Regions from separate parts of the Spirillospora sp. NPDC127506 genome, predicted to be linked through region 2. Evidence: riboswitches for the same ligand, from Rfam matches in the RefSeq annotation. Region 2 holds a riboswitch; each other region holds the start of a gene.
What was found. Region 2 has a riboswitch for cyclic di-AMP ahead of ABTW95_RS34180 (C40 family peptidase). Riboswitches for the same ligand answer to the same signal wherever they lie in the genome.
Positions count from the first base shown of each region.

Region 1: linked by a shared signal. The riboswitch ahead of ABTW95_RS12950 (CHAP domain-containing protein) and the one ahead of ABTW95_RS34180 (C40 family peptidase) in region 2 are both predicted to bind cyclic di-AMP.
Region 3: linked by a shared signal. The riboswitch ahead of ABTW95_RS00825 (NlpC/P60 family protein) and the one ahead of ABTW95_RS34180 (C40 family peptidase) in region 2 are both predicted to bind cyclic di-AMP.

Region 1 is NZ_JBEORG010000010.1:92,951-100,584, reverse strand. It holds gene ctaD (aa3-type cytochrome oxidase subunit I) at 1-58, shown strand, start outside; gene ABTW95_RS12970 (cytochrome c oxidase subunit 4) at 62-472, shown strand; gene ABTW95_RS12965 (L,D-transpeptidase) at 606-1,886, shown strand; gene ABTW95_RS12960 (M48 family metallopeptidase) at 1,915-3,372, opposite strand; gene ABTW95_RS12955 (hypothetical protein) at 3,369-4,649, opposite strand; gene ABTW95_RS12950 (CHAP domain-containing protein) at 4,689-5,537, opposite strand; cyclic di-AMP (ydaO/yuaA leader) riboswitch at 5,549-5,692, opposite strand; cyclic di-AMP (ydaO/yuaA leader) riboswitch at 5,845-6,044, opposite strand; gene ABTW95_RS12945 (C40 family peptidase) at 6,541-7,506, opposite strand.
Region 2 is NZ_JBEORG010000068.1:11,423-19,056, forward strand. It holds gene ABTW95_RS34165 (cytochrome P450) at 1-906, opposite strand, end outside; gene ABTW95_RS34170 (LacI family DNA-binding transcriptional regulator) at 963-1,985, opposite strand; gene ABTW95_RS34175 (transcriptional regulator) at 2,470-2,700, shown strand; gene ABTW95_RS34180 (C40 family peptidase) at 2,926-3,921, opposite strand; cyclic di-AMP (ydaO/yuaA leader) riboswitch at 3,925-4,105, opposite strand; gene ABTW95_RS34185 (amino-acid N-acetyltransferase) at 4,398-4,919, shown strand; gene ABTW95_RS34190 (RDD family protein) at 4,924-5,727, shown strand; gene ABTW95_RS34195 (RDD family protein) at 5,735-6,388, shown strand; gene ABTW95_RS34200 (histone-like nucleoid-structuring protein Lsr2) at 7,548-7,634, shown strand, end outside.
Region 3 is NZ_JBEORG010000001.1:187,769-195,402, forward strand. It holds gene shc (squalene--hopene cyclase) at 1-1,594, shown strand, start outside; gene ispH (4-hydroxy-3-methylbut-2-enyl diphosphate reductase) at 1,591-3,075, shown strand; gene hpnH (adenosyl-hopene transferase HpnH) at 3,072-4,076, shown strand; gene ABTW95_RS00825 (NlpC/P60 family protein) at 4,131-4,751, opposite strand; cyclic di-AMP (ydaO/yuaA leader) riboswitch at 4,760-4,900, opposite strand; gene ABTW95_RS00830 (hypothetical protein) at 5,413-5,694, shown strand; gene ABTW95_RS00835 (NPCBM/NEW2 domain-containing protein) at 5,711-6,583, opposite strand; gene ABTW95_RS00840 (hypothetical protein) at 7,155-7,634, opposite strand, start outside.

The sequences.
Region 1 (7,634 bases), on a different contig from region 2:
CCTGCACCACCCCTACGTGGGTGCGAAGGGCGAGCTCGCCGGGACGAAGGGGGAGTAGCCGATGCGCGTCCAAGCGTTCATGTTCTACGGCACGGCGGTCTTCTTCCTCGCCACCGACGTCGTGTACTGGCTCTGGTCGAACGACTGGACGGGCACCTCGGTGCTCGGGCTGGCCGTCGGCCTCGCCGGGCTCATCGGGTTCTACATCCACTTCACGGTGCGCCGCCTCGAGCGCGCGAACGCGGGCCCGCTGTACGAGGACGACCCCGAGGGCGAGATCGCGGACGCCGCCGGCGAGGTGGGCTTCTTCAGCCCGCACAGCTGGTGGCCGCTGTTCGTGGCGCTGTCGGCCGCGGCCGTCGCGCTCGGCATCGTGTTCGGCTGGTGGCTCGTCATCTTCGGCGTCTGCTGCGCGATCCTGACCACGCTCGGTCTGGTCTTCGAGTACTACCGGGGTCATTTCGCCCACTAGTCGGTAAAAGAACCCCATCAAGGGCCGGTGTCCGCATTTAGCGGGTACCGGCCCTTTCACATACTGGGCGCCGTTCCAGCGACCGGGCTGGGCAGGCGGACCGATCGCCCAGGAGGACGACCGGGGGGACCACATGCGGGTGGGGGGCTCGGGACCGGGATGCGGGGGGCGGCGCGCCGCCGCCGTGCTCGTAGGCGCGACCGTCGTGGCGGGGGCCGCGGCGTGCTCGGGGCGCGAACCGGACGCCGTGGAGACCGTGCGGCTCGCGGTGTCGCCCGCGAGCGGCGGCGGGAAGCTCAAGCCGGACAGCCGGATCGACGTCCGTGCGCAGCGCGGGACGATCGAGAACGTCACGGTGTCGACGAAGGACGGCGTGGTCGAGGGCGACCTCAGCGCCGACCGGACGCAGTGGCGGTCGCGCTGGTCGCTGGAGCCGGGCAGGACGTACACCGTCGCCGCGACGGCGCTCGGTGAGGACGGCAAGACCAGGACGGTCTCCAGCCGCTTCACCACCGCCGAGGTCGAGAAGACCAACGACGTGACGATCGAGGCGCCCTACGACAAGGAGACGGTGGGCGTCGGCATACCGATCGTCATGAACTTCGAGCGCCCGGTGAAGGACCGGGCGGCGGTCGAGCGGGCGCTGGAGGTCACCGCGGACAGGACCGTGGAGGGCGCCTGGCACTGGTTCGGCGACCAGCAGGTCGTGTTCCGCACCAGGCAGTACTGGCCCGCCCACACGAACGTGAGGTTCACGGCGCACCTCAGCGGCGTGCGCACCGGCGGGAACGTGTACGGGGGCCGCAACTACTCCGTCGACTTCAAGATCGGCGACTCGCACGTGTCCACGGCGGGCGAGGACACCCACAAGATGGTCGTGATGGTCAACGGCAAGAAGGCCCGCACCATCCCGACCAGCATGGGCAAGGGCGGCGCGCGCATGTACACGACCACCAACGGGGTCCACCTGACGATGGCGAAGGAGGACCCCACCACCATGACGTCGGAGTGGATGGGCATCAGTCCCGGAAGCCCCGGCGGCTACAGCCTGACCGTGTACAAGGCCGTGCGGATCTCCAACAGCGGCGAGTACGTGCACAGCGCGCCGTGGTCCGTCGGCTCCCAGGGGCACGAGAACGTCAGCCACGGGTGCATCAACATCAGCCCGTCCAACGCCAAGTGGTTCTACAAGCTCAGCCAACGCGGCGACGTGGTGAAGGTGACCGGCAGCAAGCGGGAGCTGGAGCCCGACAACGGCTGGGGCTACTGGCAGCTCGGCTGGAACGACTGGGTGAAGGGCAGCGCGCTGAAGCGGCCGGTGACGACCGCGCCGCACGCGGACGCGGCGACGCTGTCCTCGCAGCAGGGCCGGAACCCCGAGGCGCCGGCGAAGCAGGGCGCCGAGGGGAACTGACCGCCGCGCGTCCCGCCGCCGTGCCCGTTCAGCGGAGCGGCGGCGGGACCCCGACCCCGTTCATGCGCGCCCAGTCGCGGGCCATCGCGATCCGGTCGGGCCCGGACGGGTGCGTCATCCAGAGGACGTACTCCAGGGCGTCGGGGCTCAGGTCGGAGATGTTGCGCACCGACAGCTCGTGCTGCATGGACACGAACGTCGACGGGTCGCGGGTGAGATTCAGCGCGTGCGCGTCCGCGCGGGCCTCGATGCGCCGGCTGACCAGGTTCTGCACGGGCGCGGCGAGCTGCGTCCCGGCGGTGACGAGCGCGAGCAGCAGCGCGATGGTGCGCGGGTCCGCCGCGCCGCGCCGGCCGTCCGGCTCGTCCGGCGCGCCGCCGGGATCGACCCCCGCGCGCCGCAGGAGCCGCGGAGAGGTCATCAGGAGGTAGAGGAGGCACAGGGCCCCCGCGATGCCCAGCGCGCCCACGAGCGTGCCCCACAGGACGTCGTCGCGTTTGGCGTGGCCCAGCTCGTGCCCCACGATCGACTCGATCCGCGGGCGCGGGGACCTCAGCAGCGTGTCGTAGAGGACGATGCGGCGCGTGGAGCCGAACCCGGACACGTAGGCGTTCAGCGACGTCGTCCGGCGGGAGGCGTCCGCGACCAGGACGTCCTTCACGGGCACTCCGTCCCGCTCCGCCATCGCGAGGAGCTCGGTGCGCAGCCGCCCCTGCCGCAGCGAGTGGAAGTCGTTGAACACCGGCTCGACGACCACCGGGTAGATGAACGACACCAGCACCACGAGGAGGAATCCCCCGGCGGCGGCGCCCGTCCACCAGTAGCGGGGGAACCGGCGGACGAGGGCGTACAGGAGCAGCAGCGCGATCGTGCAGATGACCCACGTGACGCCGAGCGACTTCAGCTGGTCGACGAGCCACGCGGGCCAGCTCTGCGTGGACAGCCCGTACCGGCGCAGCACCGACTCGCGCCACACGTCGAACGGCAGCCCGGCGACGCGCAGCAGCGCCGTCAGCGCCGCCGCCGCGACCATGACCTTGAGGGGGCGGCGCCGGGTGCGGGCGGTGACCAGGCCGATGAAGCGGGCGCCGAGCGGCGTGAAACCGAGGACGAGGATCACCGCGACGCCGGCCAGGAGCCCCGCGTACGCGGGCGGGTTGACGGCCGAGTCGAACGCCCTGGAGCGGGCGATCTCGGCCGGCGTGAAGTCGAGCGCGGGATCGGCCCGCACGCGGCCGCCGGGCACATGCCCCGGCAGCGGGTTCCACGGGGTGGTCAGCGCGAGGACGGCCGCGACGGCGGCGAACAGCACGGCGGCGGCGACGGCCGCGGCGACGCGGGGCCGCCGCGCCCGCGCGGCACCGGACGCTCCGCCCTCCGCGCTCTCGCCCCGCGCCTCGCCCGCCCGCTCGTCCGCCCGTTCGTCCGCCAGGTCCTTCATGGGGGGACGGCCCCCGGCGTCCTCCGGATCGCTTCGCTCGCTCATCTGAGCAGCTCCTTCTTCACGTAGTCGCGCCAGAGGGCGGTGAAGCGGTCCCGGGTGAGACCGAGCACGTCGCGCAGCGCGGCGGCCTCCGAGACGCGCCCGGCCGTCCGGTAGAGCCGGACGAGCGCCGCCTCACCGTACCGGTCGGCGACCATCCGGCAGGCGAGCCAGGACTCCTGGTACGCCTGGGACAGGCGCGGGGAGCCGCCCGCGAACGCGGCCGCCGCGGGCAGCGCGGCCGGGACCCGCCCCGCGGCGACCTCGCGGCGCAGCTCGCCCGCCGCCGACCGCACGCTGATCTTGACGCGCCGGTACCCGACGTAGTCGGCGAAGCCCTCGATGAGCCACAGCGGGGTCCGCCGGTCGCGGGCGCCGCCCATGGCGACGTGGGTCAGCTCGTGGGTGAGGACGACGTCGCGGCCGAGGCCGTTGAGGCGGCCGAAGGTGCCGGGGGAGACGATGACGCGGTCCTCGCCCCGGCCGGCGCCCGCCGCCGGCACGACGGTCGCGAGCGCGGCGATCTCGTCGAGGCTCTGGCCGGGGCCCGCGAGCGCCGACGCGAGGGCCGTGTCCGCGGGGACGAGGGCGACGACCCGCTGCGCCCACCCGCGGCCGACGACGCTCGTGACGACGGGCACGGCGGCGTCCAGGCGCTCGGCGATGCCTTCGAGGCCGCCCGCGTCGCCTATGACGAGGCCGGCGCGGCCCTTCACCACGCTCAGGGGGCCGCCGTCCCAGATGCAGGCGTCGTCGGTGAGCCCGTGGGACGCTCCGTCCCCGACGACCGTCCAGGAGCCCGAGCGCGGCGCCAGGGCGAGGTAGCGGGTGCGGGCCGCGTAGCCCCTGTCGTAGCCGCGCAGCCTGTAGCGCATCTCCGTGCGGACGACGGCGCCCCTCCCGTCCGCCGCCTGGGTGGCGACGACGCGCTCCTGCCAGCCCTCCAGGGGAAGCCTGCGGAGGTTGTCGAACATGCGGGACTGGACGTCCTGGAACGCCCGGGGCGCACTGCCGACCGTGGCGAGGAAGGCGGCGCGGTCGCCGTCCCGCACGGCTCGCGCGCGGTTGGCGAAGAGGGGGGCGGCGGCCTCGGGCGCGAACGCCCCGGCCGCGCCGGACGGATCGCCGCGGGAGGCGCGGTCCCGCGGCGGCGCGCCGCCGCCCGGCCGGGCGCCGAGGAGGCCGGCGCCGCCCGCCAGCAGCGCGGCGGCGCCGCCCGTGCCGAGGGCGAGGACCCTGCGCCGCGACAGGGAGCCCCCGCGCTCCGGACCGTCCTCCATGGCCGCGATCCTATGCAGCCCGCGCCGCCCGGAGCGCCGTCATGACCGGTAGTCGGGGTATCCGTAGCCGACGACGTCGTCGGCCGAGCGCTTCTTGATCTTGACGGCGTTGCCGGTGTTGCCCTCGACGGCCTCGATGGTGTCGCCGTCGATCTTCTTGACCACGATGCCGACGTGCCGGATGTCCTTGACGGCCTTGCCGCCGCTCCACGCGTAGAAGACGATCGCGCCGGGCCGCGGCTCGGTGCCCCAGCGGCCGTGCTGCCGGAACCAGCGGGCGTGGGCGACCGTCCAGGCGTCGATGCCGATCTGGTCGGTGAAGCCGAGCTGCTCGCCGACCCAGGAGACGAACATGTCGCACCACTGCGCGTCGCTGTAGCCGCTGATGGAGCCGCCGTCGCGGGCGACGGTCTCCTTGGCGCGGGCGGTGCCCATGTACCACTTCTGGAACTTGGTCTCGCCGCCGCCGTCCTCGGTGACGCCCACCTGCGACTTGGCGATCTCGATGGCCTCCTCGGCGGTGGGCCGCGCGTCCCCGGACTTCCCGGGGGCGGCCGCCTTCGGCTTCTTCGCCGGCCCGCCCCGCGGGCGCTGGCCGTCCGGGCTCTTCCCGGGCTTCCCGGGGGCCTTCTCCGCCGTCCGGGCCGATCTGTCCTTGGACGCGCCCTTGGACGAGCCGCCGGCGGCCTTCTTCGCCGTGGTGACGCCGGCCGCCGCGGCGGTCGCCGGCGCGGAGGCGAACGGCAGGACGGACGCCTGCGCGGTGGCCGCGGCGGTGCCGAGGACGGCGGCGCCGACGAGCACGCCGCCGGTCGTCCGCCAGGTGACGGACAGGGTGGAGGGCTTGCGGTGCTTGCCCGCGGTCTTCTTGCGATGTGCGCCTGGCACGGGGGGACATCTCCTCGACTTCCATGCCGCCTACCGGGTTAGCTGACGGGTTCGGGCGTGGAAGCCGCCCTACGGCCGCCCATGGCGGGCATGCCGATTCACCCCGAAAAAGGACACGATGGGTCCCCGGCTCCGCGTCCGGGCGCGCGTGTGCGCGCGGCGGACCGCGGACTCGGCGGTGGCGTGCCGGAGGGCACGCCGGTTCGGATGGGGGCTCCGCGGGACGGGGGCGTCCGCGGAGTGCAGTGTGCTCGGGCGTGGCCGCGCGTCGGGCGGCCACGCCCAGGCAACGCTGCGGAACTCACTCCTTCGTTCTTCCAGACGCCTACCGGGTTAGCTGACGGGTTCGGGCGTGGAAGTGGCCCTACGGCGGGCTCTACCGGAACGGGGCCGGGAGAGACGCACCGATTCACCCCGGGTGCCGGAATGCCCGTCCGGGAGGTCTCCCGGACTCCGGCGGTGTGGGTCCCCGGTTCCGCGTTGACGCGGACTCGGCGCTGCCGCTGCGTTCCTGGGGGCGAGATGGGGCCCGGCGCGGGACCTGTCTCCCGCGTGCGAACGAGCGGCTCCTGATGTTGTGCGCGGACGCCGGCCGTTGCCGGGGCGTCCTGGGGGCCTGACCCGCGAGGACCGCCGTGGCTGCGCTCTCAGCGCCATGCACGCCGTGAGCGTGCGCACGGTGGCCGGGCCGGCCGCGGTCCGGGGGCGGACCGCCGCGGCACCGTCCGGTGCCGCTGGACGGCACGTGGATCGTGTCGCCCGGGGAGGGAGGACGGCGCGTGGCTCGCGCCGCCGGTACGCGGCGGCTGGATGCGCCGCGTGGGACCGAGGCGCCTGGTGGGCGCCGCGGGGCCACGGCGTCTGGAGGGCGCCGGGGTGGTGACAAGGTACCAAAGCCCCAACAGAAGGCAAACCCCCCAAAATCAACAACGGACCAGGTCAGACCTGGTCCGTCGTCGGGGAGAGCTCCGTCACACCCGCGGGGGGCGTGCGGGGCGGGGCGTCAGGGGCGCCCGGCGCCGTAGTAGTTGCTCAGGTAGTAGCCCGAGGTGATGCTGACCACCTCGACGGTCTTGCCGGTGCGCGGGGCGTGGATCATCTTGCCGCCGCCCACGTACATGCCGACGTGGCCGAGGCCGCTGAAGAAGACCAGGTCGCCGGGCTGCAGGTCGCTCTTCGCCACCCGCTTGGTCGCGGCGTACTGCGAGTTGGTCGTGCGGGTGATGTTGACCCCCGCGGCCGCCCACGCCTTCATCGTGAGGCCGGAGCAGTCGTAGGAGTTCGGGCCCTCGGCGCCGTACTGGTACGGCTTGCCGAGCTGCGCGTAGGCGAAGTCGAGCGCCTTGCGGGCCGGGCCGCTGGCCGGGCCGTTGTAGGTGCCGCCGGTGCCGCCCGAGGACCCGCCGGAGGAGGTGCCGCCGCCGAGGCTGCGCAGCAGCTTCTTCTGCTTGGCGACCTCCTTGTCGAGCTTGTTCTTCTTCGCCTGCAGCTCCTTGGTCTTGGCCTTGACCTCGTCGAGGGCGGTCTTGGCCTGCGACTCCTCGCGGCGGAGCCGCTGGGCGGTCGCGAGGAACTGGGTGAGCTGGGAGCTGCGCTCGTGCGACAGGTGGGAGAACACGGCCGCCTGGTCGAGGATCGCCTGCGGGTCCTTGCTGCCGACGAAGCCCGTCACGTCCGCGGAGTCGCCGTTCTTGTAGGCGGCGGCCGCCATCTGGGCGATCTTGGAGCGCTGCTCCTCGAAGGCCGCCTGCTCCCGCTTGGCCGCGTCCGCCGCGTTGTCGAACTTCTTCTTGGCGACCTTGAGCTTCTCCCGGAGCTGGTTGTACTGCTCGACCAACTGGTCCGTCTGCTCGGCGAGCTTGGTGAGCTTCTTCTGGACCTGCGCCCTGGTCGGCTTGGGGTCGGCGTGCGCCGCCATCGGGGGAGACGCGAGGGAGGCCGTCAGGGTGAGGCAGGCGACGGCCGCCATGCGGCGCGAAGCGCCTCTTCTCGCCGAGCCGCCTCTCCGGTCACGCCCCTTCGCTGGTGCCCCGATGAGATCTTTGGCCACGGTCGGTTTCGCCCCTCTCGTCCACGACGTCAGCGGACGACATTAGC
Region 2 (7,634 bases):
GACGTCCTCCAAAGCGGCCCTGAGGGTGAGCTGGACGGGCGGGTCGTAGCGCAGAAGCTCCTCAACGGCGGCCGGGACGTTCTGAGGGTGCCGCCGGAACAGCTCCAGCTGCGCGGGGTCGCGGAGCAGCGCCAGGGCGCCGTTCCCGATGAGGTTCACGGTCGTCTCGTGCCCTGCCACGAGCAGCAGCACGCACGTCGCGAGGAGTTCCTCCTCCGACAGGACGTCCCCGCCGTCGGAGACGTCCACGAGCGCGCTCACGAGGTCGTCCTGAGGCCGGAGGCGCCGCTGGGCGGCCAGCTCCCGGAAGTAGACCGCGAACTCCTCACGGGCCTTCTCGCGCAGCCGGATCTCGGCCTCCGGCAGGAGGAAGTCGGGGTCGAGGCCGCGTGCGAGGCTGTCGGACCAGCCTTTGAACAGGTCGCGGTCCCTGGCGGGGACGCCGAGCATCTCGCTGATCACGATGACGGGCAGCGGGTAGGCCAGCGCGGCGATCAGGTCGACCTCGCCGGACACGCCGTCCAGCAGCTCGTCGACCAGCGCCTCCACCCGCGGCCGCAGCCGCTCGACGAGCCTCGGGGTGAACGCCTTGCTGACCAGCCGCCGGAGCCGGGTGTGGTCGGGCGGGTCCATGGTCAGGAACGACCGGTTCCGGGCGCGGGACTCGCGCCACAGCCCGCCGCTCTCGGGCCGATGCCCGAACCGGGGGTCGCGCAGCACCCGCTCGCACAGCTCGTGGGAGGTGGTCACGCGGAGGCCGACGTCCGTCCGGTGCAGGCGGCTCTCGGCGCGCGCGAGGCGGCGGTAGTGCGGGTAGGGGTCGGCCCGGAAGGCCGGATCCCCCGGATCGAACCCGAGGACCGCCGCGGCCTCGACCTCGACGACCTGCCCCGTCCTGTCCTCCATCCCCCCAGTCACCCGGAAATCAGACGAGATGTCAACAGGGTGACGGGGACGGGGCGTTAAGCGCTTTCGCGGACGACCAGTTCGGGGCGCTGCACGACCTGGCGGTGCTGGTGGGACTTGCCCTCGCCCATCTCGGCCAGCGCGAGCTCGGCGGCCTCCCAGCCCAGCTCCCGGCGCGGCTGCCGGACCGTGGTCAGCGGGACGGCGGCGCTCGCGGCCAGCTCGATGTCGTCGTAGCCGATGACGGCGATGTCCGCCGGGACGCGGACGCCGAGCCGGGTCAGCTCGTTGATCAGCCCGATGGCCAGCAGGTCGTTGGCGCAGAACACGCCGTCGGGGCGCGGCGACATCGCCATCACCGCGTGGGCGGCGGCCTGCCCCTCGGTGGGGCTCAGGGCGTCCTGGACGAGCGTGGCGGGCTTGCCGAACCCGGCCTCGACGATCGTCCGGGCGGCGCCGTCGCGGCGTTCCACGCAGGGCTGCGGCTCCGGGACGCCGGTCACGAACACGATCCGCGCCCGGCCGATGCCGAGCAGGTGCGCGGCGGCGATCTCGCCGCCCGCGACATGGTCGACGCGGGCCGAGCAGGCGTGCGAGGAGTCGCGGTCGATCAGCACCACGCTCATGCCGGCGGCGCGGAACCGGGAGATGTCCCCCGGGTCCAGCCCGACCGGGATGATCAAGACCCCGGCGGCGCGCTGCTCCTCCAGGAGTTCCAGGGAGCGGCGCTCCTTGGCGGAGGAGTGGTCGCTGGACAGCCAGAGGGCGTCATGGCCGGCCGCGTTCAGCGCCGCCTCGGCGCCGCGCGCGACATCGGACGCGTACGGGTTGGCGAGGTCCTCGACGACGATGCCGAAGGCCCGGCGCGGCTGGTCGCCGAACTCGCCCGCGGTGCGCTCGGGGCCCCGGCGGAGCCGGCGCGCGGACTCGTTCCGCACGAATCCGAGCTCCTCGATCGCCGCGCGCACGCGGTCACGGGTAGCTTCGGCCACGAGGTCTGGCCGGTTTAGGACATTCGAAACGGTCCCAACTGAGACTCCAGCACGCCTCGCGACCTCACGAATACTGGTCTGTGGCAACTCGCTCCTCGTCCCGACCCGGGAGAGTTTCCCCAGGTAGTGGCGTTATGCACGGCATATGCCCGCTGCCGCGACTACGCAGCGTCACTAAACGGACGCGTAGCGCATTTGGACAACGCTTGACGGGCCGGATCCGGCCGCCTAGCGTTCCGAGCCGAAGCGTAGCTTGAAACGATTCACGATCTTGGTCCGCGGCGAGATCTGGCGAGTTCGACGAGAAGGGACGGGTGCGGATGGCTGGCGATCTCATCCCGTCTCCCTCGGACGACCAACGAGTGAATCGTCACCCGGAGTTCCCCCGAACGACCCCGCAATCGGCCAGGCGGCCACCTCCGGCCAAGCGCGCGAGACAGAAAAGGAACCCGATGATCTAAGTCCGGAAGGCTCCGGACCCGGCAACCCAACGCGTACAGAGGCCCAACCCGTGCCTGTGCAGCGGACGGCTGCATCCCCGCGGTCATCACCACGGACGAGGGAGGACGGAGTGGAAACAGCCACACTCGCACGTCGTGGCACCGACGATTTCGGGCTGAGCGAGGAGGAGATCCGGTTGCTCGCACAGATCGCGAGCGGTGTCACCGCCGATGTGGCGGCGCGCAAGCTGGAGCTGAGCGCACGGACCCTGCGGCGCCGGTTGCGGACGATCTGCGACCGGCTGGAGGTCAACACCCCTATCGAGGCCGTGGTGTGGGCGGCCCGGAGGCAGCTCATCTAGCCGGCTCCACCCCCGACGCTCGCCAGGGGACGGGCGAGCGTCACCGAGAGATCCAGGCGGCGAACACGGTCGAATCCCGTCCGACCCCGCAGCGGCGGCGCCGGCGCCCTGGCAGGTAGGTCCCTGCAGGAGGCGTCGCCGCGGACGGTGTTCGAAGCCCACGCCGATGGGTCTCTTCACCATGTGCACGGGTGACCGGGCAAGGCCGTTCCGGGGCAGGGGCCGCTAGGCGACCCGGACGGCGCCGGCGAAGGGACGCCCGGCCAGAGGCACGATCTTCACGACGTCACCCGTCTGGGGCGCGTGGATCATCTTGCCGTCACCGACGTACATCCCCATGTGGTGCAGGTCGGAGTAGAAGAACACGAGGTCGCCCGGCTGCAGCTGGCTGCGCGACACGTGGGTTCCCGCGTTCCACTGGCTGCCGGTGTAGTGCGGCAGGTTGATGCCCACCTGCCTGTAGGCCCACATCGTCAGGCCGGAGCAGTCGAAGCTGTTCGGGCCGGCGGCGCCCCAGACGTACGGGCGGCCGAGCTTGGTCATGGCGTACCGCAGCGCCTGCGCGGCCTTGCCGGTGCCGATGACGGGCAGCTTGGCGAGCTGGGTCGGGTCGCGCTTGACGATCGTGCCGCGCACCTTCTCGTAGGCCGCGGTGACCTTCTTGCGCTGCGACTCCAGCTTGGTGCGCAGGTCCTTGACCTGCTTGGCGCGCGCCTCGGCGGACTTGCGGGCGCGCTGGGCGGCCTGCATGGCCTGCATGAGCCCGAGGACCTTGGTGCTGTCCTGCTTGGCGAAGTAGTGGAGGGTGGCGGCCTGGTCGAGGACGGCCTGCGGGTCCTGGGAGGCGACGAAGGAGACCGTGGGATCGGAGCCGCCCTGCATGTAGCTGGTCGCGGCCAGCGCGCCGACCTTCTGGCGGATGGCCTGGAGCGCCTTCTCCTGCCGCTCGGCGTTCTCGGCGGCGACCTTGGCGGCGCGCTGCGACTGCGCCAGCTTCACCTTCAGGCCGTTGTACTGCTCGGTCAGCTGCTCCAGCTGGTCGGCGAGCTTGAACGCCTGGGACCGGAGCTCCTTGGTGGACGGCTTCGGGTCGGCGTGCGCGACGGCGGTGGATTGCGGGGCGATGACGTGCGGTGCGGCCGTCAGGGCGATGAGCGCGCCGGCGACGGTGACCGCGCGGCCGCGAAAACGTGAAAGAGATGCAGGCCGCGATTGCTGCACGAATTCTCCTCTCCTCGTCCGCCTACCGGGTTAGCTGACGGGTTGGGGCCGGAGCAGCCCGTCCGCGAGCATGCGCGGGCAGTGCCGCGGCGTTGCGGATTCACCCCTGACGGCGCCGGTCCGGGGGACGCATCCCCGAACGCTCCGAAAGTGGGTCCCCGGCTCCCCGGGGCGCTGGTTGCGACCCGCGGGACTCGGCGGTGCGGCCTCCGTTCTGCGGGTGGCCGACGTCAGCGATGGACACTAACGGAACGCGCAAGGGATGCCAACCAGAACAGGTGAAATCGCAGGTCGTGCGGCGAGGCGCGTGTTGCGCCGAGCACGTTCAGTAACGGGGAACTGTGGTGCGCGTCACTTTTCGAACGCCGATAGCCGTGCCTAGTTGTTTCTATCTAGTTCTTCTTGTAAGGCGCCCGCGGCACGTCTGCCTACGCGTGCGTTCGATAAGACCAGGTGTTCGATAATCTCGCCTGTTTGTGGAGGTCGTGATCCGGCGTGCCCGCACCGCCGACGTTCAGGAGATCCGCAGGCTGGTCGATCTGTACGCCGGGTCGGGGCGACGCCTGCTGAAGAAGTCGACGGTGAAGCTGTACGAGGACGTCCAGGAGTTCTGGGTCGCCGAGGAGGTCCGGCAGGGGGAGCCGGGTCGCGTCGTGGGCTGCGGCGCCCTCCACGTGATGTGGGAGGACCTCGCCGAGGTCCGCTCCGTCGCCGTGGACAAGGGGTACGGCGGACGCGGCATCGGGCACCGCATCGTCGCCCGGCTGCTCGACACCGCGCGGGAACTCGGCGTGCGGAGGGTGTTCTGCCTTACCTTCGAGGTGGAGTTCTTCGGCCGCCACGGCTTCCAGCCGATCCTCGGGACTCCGGTGGCGCCAGAGGTGTACGAGGAGCTTCTCCGCTCTTACGACGAAGGCGTCGCGGAGTTCTTGGACCTCGACCGGGTCAAGCCGAATACGTTGGGCAACACCCGGATGTTGCTTCGCCTGGAGGACTGACCCAATGAGCGATTCCCCCAACCGTGGTCGGCGTTACCGAGCGCCGCAGGGGCAGGGTTCCTACGGCCCCCCGCCCCCGTACCAGGGTCCCCAGTGGCAGCAGCCCCGGCAGCCGTCACAGCAGCAGTGGCAGCAGCCCTCGCCCCAGCAGCAGTGGCAGGAGCCTCAACAGGGCTGGGGGCAGACCTACGAGGCGTCCTACGGCGAGTACGGCGGCTCCCATGGCGACGAGCCGCAGCTCGCCCCGATCCTCCGGCGGGCCGGCGCCCGGCTCCTCGACAACGCCCTCGTCGCGGTCTTCGGTTTCGCGCTCATCCTGCCCGTGACGGTCGCCGCCTTCGGGCTCGGCGACAAGAGCGGCAGCGACCAGGACGAGGGCGGCATCTGGAACTGGCCCATCATCTTCACGCTGTTCTGCGTCATGTCGGTGCTGCCGTTCCTCTACGAGGCCGTCCAGCTCTCCATGTGGGGGCGGACGCTGGGCAAACGCGTCATGGGGCTGGGCATCGTGCAGGCGCGTCCTGTGGGGCGGCCGATGACCACCACGCAGGCCGTGTGGCGGGCGGGGATCGTCCACATCGGCTACCAGATCGGTGTCTTCTTCTTCCTCGTTCTGGCGGTGATGGTGTGGGAGTACGCCGCCTACGGGATGGCACTGGTCTGGGTGGGCGGCCTGATGGCCTACCTGTGGGCGATCTGGGACCAGCCCCTGCACCAGGCCCTGCACGACCGCTTTGCCGACACGCTCGTCATCGACGAGCGCGGCACGTACGACGAGTACACCGAGTACACCGAGTACGCGGAGTAGGGCCGCGATGGCGGCTGACCTCGCCGAACCGGGCCAGCGCCTGCTGGCGCGCGTCGTCGACACGCTCATCGTCGGCGTGCCCGTCGTCCTCGTCGTCCGCGAACTGTTCTCCGGGCATGCGGTGGACGTCGTCGCCCCGCCGGCCGTGGCCGGGTGCATGCTGCTCTACGAAGCGGTCCAGCTGGCCCTCTGGGGCCGGACGCTGGGCAAGCGCTTCGCGGGCATCGAAGTCGTCGCCGCCCTGCCGGCCGTCCAGTCCGGCGGGGCGGACGCGGAGGAGCCGGCGGGCACGGGCGGCGCCGGGATCCTGCCCCTTTCCGTGCCGGGATTCGTGCCGGTGACCGCTCCCGAGGGGCCCGCGCCCGAGGGCGCGCCTGAGCCGGCCCCTGAGGGCGCCGCATCCGAGGAGGGCGCGCCCGCGCGATCGGCCGGGCCTCCGGGCGGCGAGGCGGAGGCCGGTGCTCATCCGGGCGTTCTGCAGTCCGTTCTCCGCGCCGCGGTCTATTCGCTGCCGATCGCCGCGCGCCCGATTCCCGTGGCGGGTCTCCTGGCGAGCGTCTTCTGGGTCGCGAACGCCGGGCTCATGTTCGAGGGGACGCGGCGCCAAGCCGTCCACGACAGGCTCGCGGGGACGGTCGTGGTAAAACGTTCGCGCCCCTGATTCTCCGGCCTTCTGCGGCCCTCTCAGGCGCGTTCAGGCGCGCTTCCGGTAGACGATCCCGTTCCCTCGTCCCGTGATCCATCGCGGGACGAGGGTTTTCGCCTGTCTTCTACATGCTTTCCACTGGGATGGACCGGTCTGTTTCGGGCCGTCCGCGTTCGCAAGGCGAATCCCAGCTCGTTCCGGTTACGACCCTGAATCAAGGCGGGATGTGCCGCCTCCCGGACACCCCCTCCGGATTGAAAGTCTCCTCGCGCGCCGTTGCCATGGGGCCGGGGATGCCGCTTGTCGGGCGGTACTGGACTAACTCTGGACGGGACGCGGTCTCACTGCGGAACGGACTTTCGCGCGCCCACGCGCACGGTGCCGGTTCGTGGACCACGTTCACCCCGCCGCTTCTGGACCGGATGTGGGAGAAGTGGGTTACCGGCCAGTCGGATTGTGCCCCAATCGGCCGTTTTCCGGAGGCCGGCGCGGCGGCGGCATCGGCCGCATCGCCGAGAGGCGGCGCGGGGCCGCGACTTCCCGCCGGGCGCGGGCGGAACCGATTTTCGGCACCGCCCTCCTTCCGGTTATCGGGCAACATCAGCCGGTCAGCGCGATGATCTCCGCTTTCCGTTCCTTGGGACCCCTCGGGCATACACGCGTCCATGCGTGCCCAGGCGTCGTCCTGGGTCTCCCCAGGTGCGCGGCGTGCCGGAGCGCCGGGCCGCGCGGATTCCCGGCCGCGGACGGGTTAGGGCCGTTACGTCGGGTTAATCGTTGAGCGCCGGTACCGGCGCGCACAGCCTGTTAAGGTCCGGGCAGCGGCTTTTCCACCCGGGCGGGCGGCGCCGCCCGAAAGCCGGGTGCCCGCAAACCCGGGACCAATGCGCCCGCACCGGCCCCAGGTCAGCCTGCGTGCCGTGACACCGGTCACGCCCTGAAAACCCCGGCCCGGCCCGCGCGCCGGAAATTCACGGACGCCGGGCCGCGGCGCGCCCTCGGGCGTCTCCCGGCTGCTCCGGAAACGACGAGGACGATTACGCGCGGTCACCGGCGGGAAGGCGACTTCCGCCGCAGTGCCGGTTCAACGCGGGCGCTGAATTGTCATCCGCGGAGTTCTCGGTATATCTTTGTGAACCGATTGAAGTTTGCTCCAGCCGAAAGGTCTGTCCCCATGGCACAGAAGGTTCAGGTGCTTCTCGTCGACGACCTCGACGGTGGCGAGGCGGACGAGACCGTATCGTTCTCGATCGACGGCGCC
Region 3 (7,634 bases), on a different contig from region 2:
CACCACGATCGAGGCGTACCTCGCGCTGCGGCTCGCCGGCGACCCCGCCGACGCCGACCACATGCTCGCCGCGGCCAAGTACGCGCGGGACGCGGGCGGCATCGAGGGCAGCCGGGTCTTCACCCGGATCTGGCTGGCGCTGTTCGGGCAGTGGTCGTGGGACGACCTGCCGGTCATGCCGCCCGAGCTGATGTTCCTGCCGAGCCGGGTGCCGCTGAACGTCTACGACTGGGCGTGCTGGGCGCGGCAGACGATCGTCCCGCTGACGGTCCTCGGTTCGCTGCGGCCCGTCCGGCCGCTGCCCGTCGACCTGGCGGAGCTGCGCACCGGCGTCGCCCCGCCGGACGACGCGAAGGGCTGGGGGCGCGTCTTCAACGCGCTCGACCGCGTCCTGCACGTGTACGAGAAGGCGCCGGTGCGCCCGCTGCGCCGGGCCGCGATGCGCCGCGCCGCCGACTGGATCATCGCCCGGCAGGAGGCGGACGGCTGCTGGGGCGGGATCCAGCCGCCCTGGGTGTACTCGCTGATGGCGCTGAACGTCCTCGGCTACGACCTCGGCCACCCGGTCGTCGAGCGCGGGCTCGCCGGTCTGGAGCGGTTCACGATCCGGGACGAGAGGGGCCGCCGGCTGGAGGCGTGCCAGTCGCCGGTCTGGGACACCGTCCTCGCGATGAACGCGCTCGCCGACGCCGGCGCCGCCCCCGACGACCCGGCGCTGGTGCGCGCGGCGCGCTGGGTCATCGGCGAGGAGGTCCGGGGCCCGGGGGACTGGTCGGTGCGCCGGCCCGGCCTCCCGCCGGGCGGATGGGCGTTCGAGTTCGACAACGACGTCTACCCCGACACCGACGACACCGCCGAGGCGATCATGGCGCTGCGCCGGGTGTCGCTGCCGGAGGCGGAGGCGCCCATCGAGCGGGCCGTCCGGTGGCTGGAGGGCATGGCGTCGAAGGACGGCGGCTACGGCGCGTTCGACGCCGACAACACCCGCGAGCTGTGCACCAAGCTGCCGTTCTGCGACTTCGGCGCCGTCATCGACCCGCCGTCCGCGGACGTCACCGCGCACGTCGTCGAGGCGCTCGCCAAGGAGGGCCTCGCCGAGTCGACCGTGGTCAAGCGCGCCGTCGTCTGGCTGCTGAAGGCGCAGGAGGCGGACGGCTCGTGGTTCGGGCGCTGGGGCGCCAACCACGTGTACGGGACGGGCGGCGTGGTGCCCGCGCTCATCGCCGCCGGGGTCCGCCCGGAGAAGCCCGCGATCCGCCGCGCCGTGGCCTGGCTGGAGGAGCACCAGAACCCCGACGGCGGCTGGGGCGAGGACCTGCGCTCCTACGACGACCCCGCGTGGATCGGGCGCGGCGAGTCGACCGCGTCGCAGACGGCGTGGGCGCTGCTGGCGCTGCTGGCCGCCGGGGAGCGCTCCGCCGCGGTGGACGCCGGCGTGCGCTGGCTCGTGGAGAACCAGCGCCCGGACGGGAACTGGGACGAGGACCAGTTCACCGGCACCGGGTTCCCCGGCGACTTCTACATCAACTACCACCTCTACCGGCTGGTGTTCCCGATCAGCGCCCTGGGCCGCTACCTGAGGGGAGCCACATGAGCGGGCTCGTGGTTTGCGCGGCGCTCGGTGTCGAGGCCCGCGCCGTCGCCCGCGGCGGCCTGCGCGTCGTCCGCACCGGGATGGGGCCGGCGAAGGCGCGGGCCGCCGCCGCGGGCCTCCCGGAGCACGACGCGCTCGCCGTCGCCGGCTGCGGCGGCGCGCTGGACGAGCGGCTCCGCCCCGGCGACCTGTTCGTCGCCACCGAGGTGCGGGGCCCGTCCGGGACGGTGCCGTGCCGGACGGCGGAGGCGCTCGCCGGGCTGCTGGAGCGGACGACCGGCGCCACCGTCCACCGGGGGCCGCTGGTCACCGTGGACCACATCGTCTCCGGGGCGGAACGCGCCCGCCTCGCCGCCGGCGGGGCGATGGTCGCCGACATGGAGTCGGCGGAGCTGGCCGCCGCGGCGGGGGACCGGCCGTTCGCGGTGGTGCGCGCCATCGTCGACACGCCCGGCCGCCCGCTGGTCAGCCCCGCCACGCTCACCGGCGGGACGGCCGCGCTGCGCCGGCTGCGCACCGTCGGCCCGGCGCTGCGCGAGTGGGCGGCCGCCGCCGGCCCGCGCCGGCTGCTGCTCGCCGGGCCGCGCTCGTTCTGCGCCGGTGTGGAACGGGCCATCGAGATCGTGGAGCGCGCGCTCGACCTGCACGGCCCGCCCGTCTACGTGCGGAAGCAGATCGTCCACAACACCCATGTGGTGGACGACCTCGCCCGCCGCGGCGCCGTCTTCGTCGACGAGCTCGACGAGGTGCCGCCCGGCTCGGTGACGGTGTTCTCGGCGCACGGCGTCGCGCCCGCCGTCCGGGACGAGGCCGGGCGGCGCGGGCTGCGGGTCATCGACGCGACCTGCCCGCTCGTGTCCAAGGTGCACGCGGAGGCCCGGCGGTTCGCCGCCTCCGGTCACCTGGTCGCGCTGATCGGGCACGCCGGGCACGAGGAGGTCGAGGGCACCCTCGGCGAGGCGCCGTCCTCGACCGTCCTGGTCGAGACGCCGGACGACGTGGCGTCCCTGCCGGCCGGCCGGCCCGTCGCCTACCTCACCCAGACCACCCTCGCCGCCGACGAGGCGGGCGAGGTGGCGGCCGCCATCACCGGCCGGTTCCCGGACGCGGTCGGCCCGCACACCGACGACATCTGCTACGCCACCACCAATCGGCAGCGGGCCGTCGCCGGCGTCGCCCGCGACAGCGACCTCGTGCTCGTCGTCGGCTCGGCGAACTCGTCCAACTCCCGCCGCCTCGTCGAGGTGGCCGAGAGCCGGGGCACGCCCGCCGTCCTCGTCGACGGTCCCGCGGACGTCCCGCTCGGGCGGCTCAGGGGCGCCCGCGTCGTCGGCCTGACCGCGGGCGCGTCCGCCCCGCCGGCCGTGCTGGACGCGGTCGTCGACGTCCTGCGCGGGCTCGGGCCGGTCGAGATCAAGGAGCACACGGTCACGGTGGAGACGACCGAATTCACCTTGCCAAAGGAGGTCCGAACACAATGAGCATGCCGCTTCGCCAGAGCCTTCGCATCGGGACCTACATCCTCCGCAACAAGCTCCGCGGCCGGGAGAAGTTCCCCCTGATCGTCGAGCTGGAACCGCTGTTCGCGTGCAACCTCGCCTGCGCGGGATGCGGGAAGATCCAGCATCCGGCCGACGTCCTGAAAAGGCGCATGCCGGTCGAGCAGGCGGTCGCCGCCATCGAGGAGTGCGGCGCGCCGATGGTGTCCATCGCCGGCGGTGAACCGCTCATGCACCCGAAGATCCACGAGATCGTGGACGAGCTCGTGAAGCGCAAGAAGTTCGTCTTCCTGTGCACCAACGCGGTGCTCATTCCCCGCCACATCGACAAGTTCAAGCCGTCGCCGTACTTCGCGTGGGCGGTGCACATCGACGGGCTGCGGGAGCGGCACGACGAGTCCGTCTGCAAGGAGGGCGTCTTCGACGCCGCCGTCGCCGCCGTGAAGGAGTGCAAGCGGCGCGGGTTCCGGGTCACCACCAACACGACGATCTTCAACACGGACACGCCGCAGAGCGTCATCGACGTGATGAACTACCTGAACGACGACCTGCAGGTCGACGAGATGATGATCTCGCCGGGGTACGCCTACGACAAGGCGCCCGACCAGGAGCACTTCCTCGGCGTCCAGGAGACCCGCGAGCTGTTCAGCAAGGCGTTCGCCGACGGGAACCGCAAGCGCTGGCGGCTCAACCACTCGCCGCTCTTCCTGGACTTCCTGGAGGGCAAGGTCGACTTCCCCTGCACGGCGTGGGCGATCCCGTCCTACTCCCTCTTCGGCTGGCAGCGCCCCTGCTACCTGATGTCGGACGGCTACGCCCAGACCTACCAGGAACTCCTCGACGAGACCGACTGGGACGCCTACGGCCGGGGCCGGGACCCGCGCTGCGCCAACTGCATGGCGCACTGCGGCTACGAGCCGACCGCGGTCATGGCCACCGTCGGCTCCCTGAAGGAGTCCATCAGGGCGATACGCGACACCTGACCGGACCGCCCGGAGAGCGGGGGATCGGCCCCACTCTCCGGGCCGGGACGCTCGTCAGGCGTCCTTGAGCTTGACCGGCCGGTAGGCCTTGTACTCGCTGCCGGGGTCCAGGCCGTAGTCGCGCGTCCGGTGGTCGGTGCCGTACCGTCCCCGCTGCTCGTACGCCCAGTACTCCGTGTGCTCCTTGTCGGCCCACTTCTCGAAGATGACGACGTGCCGCGTGGTGTTGGTGCCCTGGGCGTCCATGACGAGGTCGCCCTTCTTGAGCTCCGACATCTTGATGCGCTCGGTGTACCGCGACGACGTCAGCCCGACCGTGTTCGGCCCCGGCTTCGGCAGCCGCAGGGCCATGGAGACGAATCCCGAGCAGTCCCTCCGGTAGCCGTCGCGGTAGCCGGTCTGGCTGTAGGGCACCCGGTCCGCGGAGTGCGGGTTCCACGTCTTGGCCCGCTCGATGACCCGCGACCGCTCGTCCTTCTCCCGTTCGACGGGCGCGGCCTTGCGCGGTTTCGGAACCGTGTGGACGGCGGCGACCGCGGCGCTGCCGTCGTCCGGTGCGTCCGCCGCGTGCACGGTCGTGGCCGCCACACCGAACACGGCGAGGCCGACCAGTGCGCCGTTGGCGCTGGGGCTCAGGCCGCGACGGCCCGAACGTTTGCTGTGCTTGCCTTTCAAAGGGGGGCTCCTTCTTCCATGAGCCGCCTACCGGGTTAGCTGACGGGTTCGGGCGTGGAAGTCGCCCTACGGCCATGGGAGAGGCCGATTCACCCCAGTGAGGGTGGGTCCCCGGCTCCGCGCGACGGCGGACTCGGCGGTTGCCGCTGCGATCCTGAGGGCACGTCGGCCCCGTGCACGGGACCCCTGTCCCATGCGGCGAAAGAGCGGCGCTGATGTTGTAAGGCCCTTCCGAGGCGACCGCCTCAGGGCCGCGCGACACGTGGATCGTGTCGCCCGTCCATCCGTGTGCCGGACGGGACAAGAACGCCTGGTGAGCGCCTTGCCGGGCGCCAAGCTAACGCAGATCGCCAAGCCAAGGCAAACTCCCGCAAAATCAAACCCCCAGCTCAACCCCCTGACGCACCTGTCCGCCAACGCCTCCAAGCCCCTCGCGGCGGGCGTTCCCGGCCGCTCCCGGCTCGGCTCCGTGATCTACGCCACGGCGGGGAGCCGGACCTGCGGGACATTCAGCGGATTCCAGAGGTGTCCAGCCTTTCGTTCATAGGGAGCGGCCTCCTGGTGGGCTGGTCAGGTCCCGCCGGCCGGGACCTGAACGCCCGGGCCGGTGCCGCGTTCGGCGGCGAGAAGGGCACCTCACCCACCGATGAATGGAGCAGCCGTGGCCCATGACGACGGCAGGCAGTACCAGACGGGTGGCCGGCCGGTCCACCCGCCCGGCCCCGGTGCGCCCGCGTCCCGGCCCGCCACCACCTACATGGGGTTCTACTTCTGGTACTGGTGCGGCGTGACCGTGCTCCTCCTCATGGGGAGCCTGTTCTTCCTCGCCCACGACCTGGTCGGCACCGGTCTGCTCGGGCTCCTGATCGCCGGGCTCTCCGCCCTCTACGCCCGCTACCTCTACCGGGGCGGCCGCTACCGGATGATGTTCATCATCTTCTGAGGGGGCGGCGCCGGGCTCAGCCCGTGCTCAGGCAGCCGTCGGTCGTGCCGCCGGACGGCACGAGCTGCGCGTCGCCCCAGACCGCGTCGTGCGACTTGTCCGGCGGCTCGGTGCCGTTCTCCGCCGCGATCAGGGCGGTTCGCAGGTTGAGCGTGGTGTAGGGGGAGATGTCCTCGTCGAAGACCGCGGGCTTGCGCGGGCCGGCGTTCCTCGTCGCCACGACCTTGTCGTCGCCCAGCAGGGTGAATTCGATGGTCACGTTGGGCGGATCCTCGTCCGGGACGCCCGCCAGCGCCTTGAAGCGCGAGTATTTCGCGGCGGTCGTCAGAGTGATGGTGGCGGGTCGGCCGATCACACTGAGCGCGACGTAGACGCTCCTGGCGCAGGGCCGGCCGGTGATGCGCGCGCCGCGGCGCCTGAACCAGCCGGTCTGGGGCTCGTGCAGCTGGCTGCTCGGCAGGTCGCGCAAAAAGACCGGCGCGCGCGCCGTGGCCGGAGCGCCGACCGCCTGCACCGGTTCGGACGGCTCGTAGAACCGTCCCCCGGGAACCTGCGTCGAGACGTGCGCCACGAGCAGGCCGTCGACGACGACGATGAGCACCGCCCCCAGGACGGCGGTCACCCCGCCCGTGTTGATGTTGAGGCGGGTTTTGCGCACGTTGGTGGTGTTGATGTCGCGGCCCGCCGCGTTGACCGTTGTCTGCACCGAGGGACGGCGCGCACCGCGCCCCACGATCGCCGCGATCAGCACCATGGCGCCGGCGAACCCGCCCCAGTACCAGTCGCCGCCCAGCACCCGTCCCGCCGCGCAGGCCCCCGCGCACGCGAGCACGATGAAAGCCGCCTTCGCCATCGTGCGGCGCGGCCCGCCGCTCTTCCGACCGCTCATCGGCGCGCCCCCGTTTCTCCTCGGCTCGCACGGCCGCCGTTCCCCAGGGTCCGATCGGCCGGTGATCTCCGCGCGCGTGCGCGTCCGCTCCGCCGTGCTCGGCCGAGCAGGGGTCAACCCTGCTCAAGACCGCCGCGGGCGGTCAACGCGGAAAGGAGCCGGCGTCGACCCCGCCTCCGCACTCGGGAGTGAGCCCTTCAGCTGGAATTCACCGCGAATGCGCAGGTCAGCGGGAAATGTGCACCGCCGCACCAATGAGAGAGGCCCTGGGCGGACGTTCTGGGAGAGCCGGAACGGCGTTGCACATTACTTGCCGGTATGGCGCACGTGCGCCATTGCGGCTCTACGAGCAGACCTTCGCGGCGACGGCGGCCTCGGCCTCCGTCAGGGAGCGGAGAACGGCCGGATCGAAGCCGCCCGTCGGAAAGCCGGTCGTGCCGACGGAATGGAACATCTTCTCCCGGCCTCTCTGATCGTGGGCGGCCCGGCCGGACGCGGCCTGGCGCGGCGAGATGACGAGGCCATCGGAGCCCGGGGCTCCCGGCGGTCCGGCGGACGCGGCGCGGCACGGTCAGAACTGGCCGCGGAACCTGGCGATGACGTCGCCGACCTTCGCGTCCGGCTCGCTGCTGCAGCTGTAGCGGATCGCGGGCGGGGCCAGCGGGCTGCCCGCGCCGGAGACGCCCTTCTCCCGGGCGATGTCGATGATCGCGTGCTGCTGGGTCTCGGAGTCCGCGTCGAGGAACTCCGCGCACGTCGAGTCGGCGGTGATGGCGTCGGAGGTCGCGGCCTTGACGATGAAGACGAAGACGAACAGCGCGGCGATCGCCCCCGCGGCCAGGAGCACCAGCCCGCCCGTGTTGATGGTCGTCTTCTTCTCGTTGGTGGTGGTGATGTCGCGGCCCGCGGCGGTGATGCCCCTCCCGGTGACGTTGCTCAGGGTGACGCGGCTCGACCAGGACGAGGCCGGGGCGGCCGACCGCGCGCGTCCCACGGCGTCCCGCAGCGCCGCGGCGAAGGCGGCGTCGGTCTCGGCCGCGTGCCGGAGCAG